Regions from separate parts of the uncultured Alteromonas sp. genome, predicted to be linked through region 3. Evidence: predicted binding sites of a transcription regulator. Region 3 holds the regulator's gene; each other region holds the start of a gene.
The links. Region 3 encodes LexA, which represses DNA repair genes until DNA is damaged. Its sites were predicted from a motif close to TACTGTATNNNNATACAGTA; they were not measured.
Positions count from the first base shown of each region.

Region 1 (2,283 bases), on a different contig from region 3:
TGCTATCGTCATGAGGCGAATTTGCCGCAAAGAAGGTGGCGCTGTGAGCGAGTGAGTGTTGAGCGCGTAGTTTTTTAGTGGCTATTTCAGCGTGGGTGGCTAACGCTGCTCTCAATTCATCTTGTGTGGTAACTCTCTTTCCAAAACTACGGGTGCTGTAAATTTCTTTTTTAGCGGGTCTTATCTCATCCCACGTCATTCTTAGTTCACCCTGAAGTTCTCTCACTGTATTTTCTAGCACAATAGAAAAATACTTACGCATTTTAGCGGGGGATTGTTGTGACAGTGTATAGGCATTATTAATACCCATGGCCATCAATCGTTTTTCCAAGCGCCCACCAATACCCCATACATCTGCTACTGCCATGCGGGGTAATAATGCCTGCTTTTCTTGCTGCGTATTAATAACCGCTGAACCTCGAAAGCCGTCCAGCTTTTTTGCAGCGTGATTAGCTGCTTTAGCAAGGGTTGGAGTGGGGCCAAATCCAACGCCCACGGGAAGCTTTACCTCACGCCAAATAGTTTTTCTTATCTCATAGCCTAGGGCCAGCCATTCACTATCATGTAGGCGTGGCGAAAAGCGCATGAAAGCTTCATCAATACTGTATTCGTGCAATTCATCACAGAATTGAGACATGACAGAAAACATTTTTGAAGACACATCGGCATAAAGCTCATAGTTAGACGAGCAAACAACAACCCCTGCTTTTTTTGCTTCCTCTTTCACCTGAAAATAGGGAACGAACTTTTTAAATCCTAATCTTTTGGCAATAGGGCAGGCTGCGACCACGCAGCCATCGTTATTGCTCAACACCATAACGGGTTTGTTTCGCAGATTAGGGTTGTAGATTTTCTCGACCGATGCATACATGGACGTGACATCTACTAGCGCAAACACTACTCACCTCCTAGTCGACGGGAGAGTTTTTTGTGAAGCCTAATGGAGCGCGTTACCACCCCTTCTATTGAAAATTCATCGCCTTCTTTTAAAAAGTAAGGTTTGTACAAGGGTGATGAAGAACGCAAGCAGCCGTGGCGTTTGTCTACACGCTTACAGACGAACTCACCGTTTAAGGTCGCCACAATAATGCACATGTCAGAAATATCTTCAGCTCTTGAGACAATCAGCAGGTCGCCGTCATGAATGCCATCGTCCATCATCGACTTGCCTTGTGCGTAGCCAATGAAGGTAGCAGCAGGTTTATCAATAAGCAGAGAATCTAGACTCAAGCCTAGTTCGGTATATTCTGCAGCAGGCGACTCGAAGCCTACGATGCCCGCTTGTGCAGTGATAGGAATAAATTTAAGCATACACTTCAAAAATACTGTTTATTTGTACAGTATTTTAGTGGGTTCATACTCATCAATCAATCTCAGTACAGAAAATACTCGTCTTAATGGCGACTGTAATGACCGGCAAAATTCGCAATTGGTCATAATGACGACAAGCTTTGTACGACATTTCCTACAAAAGTGTAGGAAATGTGGGTTTTTTTTCGTGGTTTATATCTAGACTAAAGTCTAATATCATTGATTTGTATGGCTTTTTTATTTTTAGATCATATTAACTCCTTATTTTCTCCTTAATTTATTGTAATTCTGACTAGCGGGAATTCTTGGTAGGGATATTATTAATGGCGTCACAGGGAAACACGATGAGTCAGGATGATTTTAAGGACAACCTTGGACAACTTAAGGAAGAGAATCCCTTAACAGGAGTGAGGGGAGAGGGAAAAGCAGGAAGCATCACAGGGATGATTAGCGCACCGGACGTGCTGAAATGGAATTACCAAAGGGACCAGCAAGGAAAGCGCAAGCGATAAGGAATCGCAACAGGAAGTAGAAAGGATTTGGCGAAGGATCGTCATAAAAAGGAAAGATATAGGATATATCGTAAAGGAAAGCTTGGAAGGCTTAAGCAGGGATAGTTTGCGCAGGATGCGTAAAAGCAAGGCAGCTCAGGAACGAACGGACCGCTTAAGGATTGAGCAAGTTGCACAGGATGTGTAATGTAGAAAGGATGAAAGGATAGGAACACCAGCTTTTGCTGGCAAGGAACAGCCTTAGGATGAGGCCCCCACGTGTAGGATAGGTGGGATGTTAAGGATAAATGGAAAGGGACTTACGCAAGGATGGGTAACTCGCACTGGAACACGCGAGAGAAGATGGAAAGGGGCGTATATGGATTTTAATCGGGAAGATTTTAGTCGCAAAGGAACGCAGAGAGGGAAACTCAAAATTCCAGGAAAAGGGGTAGCAGAGAGGCTACCCCTTTTTTTGCGT
Region 1 covers NZ_CAXBMP010000002.1:275,269-277,551, reverse strand. The annotation lists gene AAC006_RS02985 (Y-family DNA polymerase) at 1-898, opposite strand, end outside; gene AAC006_RS02980 (S24 family peptidase) at 898-1,311, opposite strand; gene AAC006_RS02975 (hypothetical protein) at 1,656-1,823, shown strand.
Region 1: AAC006_RS02980 (S24 family peptidase) is a predicted target of LexA. The motif match lies at 1,324-1,343, and genes of this name have one in related genera.

Region 2 (2,283 bases), on a different contig from region 3:
TTTTTCGCCGCGTTCGGCTTGATACATGGCGTATAAGCCTGACTGCCTAATGGCCACGTCGGCGTGTTTCTCTAATGGCTCGTCTACAGTAGCTTGTTCAAGCTCGGTAACTAACAGCACAAAACTTTGAAGGGCATTAAGTGCACGGCCTTTGAGCGCGTTTTCGTTAATGAGTAGTTGGCTAGCCTGCCACATTGAGCAGTTATGTGTTCTGGCGGCTTCTCGTACCTGTGAGAGGGTTTTTTCACCCATACCGCGAGTAGGCGTGTTCACTACACGTTCAAAGGCGGCATCGTCATGAGGATGATTCATCATGCGAAGGTAGCCAAGTGCATCTTTAATTTCTTGGCGTTCGAAGAATCGAAGGCCGCCATAAATGCGATACGGTGTACCTTGGTGCAGTAAGGCTTCTTCTAATACCCGCGACTGGGCGTTATTGCGATATAAAATGGCAGTGTCTTTTAACGCATTGCCTTGGTTCAACCAATCTTTAATTTTCGACACAATAAAGCGGGCTTCATCTAACTCATTAAACCCCGCATAAACAGAAATGAGCTCGCCATCGTTGCCGTCGGTCCAAAGCTCTTTACCTAACCGCCCTGTGTTGTTATCAATAACCGTATTGGCGGCTTTCAAGATGGTGCCGGTAGAACGGTAGTTTTGTTCTAATCGAATGGTTGTGGGATTATTGAAATCTTTCAAGAAGTGCTGAATATTATCAACATTCGCGCCACGCCAGCCGTAAATAGATTGGTCGTCATCGCCCACAATCATGATGTTGTTTTGATTGCCGCTACACAGCATGCGTAGCCATGCGTATTGAATGTTGTTGGTATCTTGGAATTCGTCAACTAATACGGCGCGGAAACGTCGTTGGTAATTGGCGAGTACTTCTGGGTTTTTAGCCCAAAGTTCGTGAGCACGTAACAACAACTCGGCAAAATCCACAAGCCCTGAGCGGTCACACGCGTCTTGATACGCGGCATAAATTTCACGCATCTTTTGTTGGGTTTGGTCATTGTGGGTTTCAATATGTTGAGGGCGCAGGCCTTCGTCTTTATTACCGTTGATGTACCATTGAATTTGGCGAGGCACCCAGTGCTTTTCGTCTAAATTCATGGCTTTTAAAATACGTTTAATCAAACGGTATTGGTCGTCTGAGTCAAGAATTTGGAAATTTTCTGGTAAATTAGCTTCTGCATGGTGGGCACGAAGCAGCCTGTGGGCTAATCCGTGGAAAGTACCAATCCACATATTATTCAGACCACGACCCATCAACGACTCTATTCGGCCACGCATTTCTTTCGCGGCTTTGTTAGTAAAGGTTACGGCCAGAATGGAAAACGGGGCAATATTTTCCACTTCCATTAACCATGCTATGCGATGCACCAACACCCGAGTTTTACCGCTTCCCGCGCCAGCTAATATGAGGGCGTTAGAAAGAGGGGCTGCTACCGCTTCACGTTGTTTATCGTTAAGCTCGTCAAGCAGTCGGGATACATCCATAATATGGTCAACCTAATTTGTCTAGTTTCAATGCTGCAACATTATGCCAGCTGACTGTGAATTTATACAGGCCTGTTTGATGAAGCTTAGCGGCTAAGGGGAATTTTTAGCGATGAACTTAGCCTTGTTTAGACGATACCAGCGGTATTCACGGGCAGGTTATCGATAAGTTGAACAATTTTCACGCTTGAAGCGTAGTCTGTAGGTGTTGTTTTAACTGTGGCTCATGTACACTTCGAGCCATTATGTTGCCTACTACAATGTAGGCCTTTTACCCGCATTTAAGTGGGCTCTGAACTTTATTTTTACAGGAACTGCCTCATGCACGCACTCTCTCCATCGACTGACTTTTGGTTATCGTTAAAAAAAGAAGCGCAAACTGTGGCAGAAAGCGAGCCGCTACTAGCAAGCTATGTTCACGCCTGTATTTCAGCACATCACAATTTTGAATCGTCGTTAAGCTTTATATTATCAAGCAAAATGGCTGATGAAGTGATGCCGGCTATTGCCATTCGTGAAGTGTTCGATGAAGCCTATTTGTTAGAGCCGTCAATTAGTGAGTCGGCAATGGCAGATATTAATGCTATTCGTGCCCGAGACGCCGCAGTAGATGATTTCTTAGTGCCATTGCTGCACTTCAAAGGGTTCCACGCAGTGCAAGTTCACCGCATGGCGCATTACTTGTGGTTGCATGGTAGACATCAACTTGCTTTGTTCTTACAAAGCCGTAATTCGGCTACCTTCGGCGTAGATATTCACCCTGCCGCTAAAATAGGT
Region 2 covers NZ_CAXBMP010000011.1:36,115-38,397, reverse strand. The annotation lists gene uvrD (DNA helicase II) at 1-1,506, opposite strand, end outside; gene cysE (serine O-acetyltransferase) at 1,828-2,283, shown strand, end outside.
Region 2: uvrD (DNA helicase II) is a predicted target of LexA. The motif match lies at 1,559-1,578, and genes of this name have one in related genera.

Region 3 (2,283 bases):
CTGCATCAGCAAACAGTAGTGGCGAGGTAAGCAAAAGTGGAAGCCCGTAAAGCCACTTTGTCACTTGTGTCGCCGCTTGTGTCGTTACTCGTTTCACTCAACACCTCCGTTATAACAGAAGCATTGACGCACTGGTTGCGCTGCGCTTCTGGCAACTGATACCCGAAATCCAACTTTTAACTTAACTATCTAGCCTTAGTTGTAAACCAAAGTTACATCTATTGTTATTATTTTGTTAAATACAGTATAAGAATTGCTCAATAAAACGCACAAGTCTAGTCTTTTCTAAGAAAAAACAATTGCAGCGTTGAATTTTTAATCAAAAGTTGTATGTAAGAGAAATGACACATACAACAGCGTATGGATGCTGTAGCGGTAATTAGTGAGCTTGTTTGAAACGCTCATTTTGAACGAGATAGGCAAATAGAAGCTGCCAATAAGTTTCTTATAATCAAAAGCTAGTTGCGTAATTTTGATTGTTTTTCAAACAAAATAGGTGACAAAAATAGCGCTAGCTAGCACTGAAAAGGGTGACATAAATAGAAGAAAATATGTGGGAGCGGTATCTGGTGGCTTTTAAGAGATTTCTTAGGCTTAAATACGATTATTGTGTAAGCAAGGTATGGTAAACATACAAAAAAGCGGCCTATAAGCCGCTTTCTTTACTAAATAGCTAAAAGGTTACATCCAGTCAGCATTTCGAATAACACCAACGGCAATCCCTTCAATGGAGAAAGGCTCTGACGCTAAGTCGACTTTAATAGGTGAAAATTCATCATTTTCAGCGTGAAGTAATACTTCGCGGCCACGCTTTTCAAGGCGTTTAACAGTAACGTCTTCATCGACACGTGCCACTACCACCTGCCCATTATGGACATCCGTAGTACGATGCACGGCTAGCAAGTCACCATCAAGTATACCAATGTCTTTCATACTCATACCGCTTACACGAAGTAAGAAGTCAGCGTGAGGCTGAAACAGGGCAGGGTCGACCTTATAATGAGACTCTATATGCTCTTGCGCTAGAATCGGCTCGCCCGCAGCCACTCGGCCAATAAGAGGAAGACCTTCTTCTTCAGGGGTTTCATCTTCAAGTGGAATATTCAACTTAATACCACGAGAAGTGCCTGGAAGGATTTCGATGACGCCTTTACGGGCCAACGCTTTTAAATGTTCTTCAGCGGCATTCGCAGAACGAAAACCTAAATGACGGGCAATTTCTGCACGGGTAGGCGGCATGCCAGTTTCGAGCATCGTTGTTTTTATAAGCTCGAGAACTTCTGTTTGTCTTGCTGTGAGTGGGCGCATAAAAGACCTGTCTGTCTATACAGTTCCTGTAAGTATATACACCTAAAAGGAAATGACAAGCATTGGATGCTATTTACATGCTTCGAACACTTGCCATAAAAAAAGAGCCCTACCTTAGTAGAGCTCTCTGCAAACGTCTACTAATGCACCCATATAGCGCTAGAATAGGTAGACGTTTGTATTTCAAGGTTCCCTGAATCAGCTTTGCGCACTTTCAAATTTCCGTAATCTTGACCTTGCCGACTTGCAAACGCAGGACCGCGCCACCTTACAAAGCCATCGGTTCCAAAGCTAACAAGATGGCTATAAATGTTAAGTGAGAAATCGGCTGTATTATGGCTAACGCCAATAAGATTCTGGTTTTGTTCAGTAGTTACATCAGCTTGAATATTAGAGATATCTGCAGGTATGCTCGCACGCAAGCTCTCGGTAAGCGCCTCACCAGAAAAGTCATAAACAATCAGCTCATCATCATAATTCGTACACGCTAATTCCGGCTGCTCATCTGAGTCTGCATTAATAGTAATTAGCTGATCACATATACCGTCCACCGACGCGGCTTGTGATAATCCTGCATCGGTTATCTTTAATACTTCCATGCCAGACTCGTTAGTTGTCAACGCTACAAATGCACTTCCGTTTGAAATAAAGGGAGCGAGGTGCGTGACATGACCGATATTATAGTTAGCAATAATCAATTGGTTTTGAATATCAAAAATATTCAGTTCAGTCCCAATCATTACTAATGCGTCAGTGAAGCCATCGAAATTCATGTCTAAGGCTTCAATTATGCCAATATTGCTATTACTACTTGAATCATACTGCCAGTGAACCTCACCATTGTGTAGCTGGATAGCGGCGAAGCTTCCATCGTAATAATTGGTTGTCGATGTAAACAAATCACCTGCACCATCATTGTTAAAGTCGGTTGCTATAGAATTAGTGCCTGCGCCCCAGTTCTCTGAAACAGTATCA
Region 3 covers NZ_CAXBMP010000004.1:37,032-39,314, reverse strand. The annotation lists gene coxB (cytochrome c oxidase subunit II) at 1-34, opposite strand, end outside; gene lexA (transcriptional repressor LexA) at 682-1,308, opposite strand; gene AAC006_RS04485 (VCBS repeat-containing protein) at 1,449-2,283, opposite strand, start outside.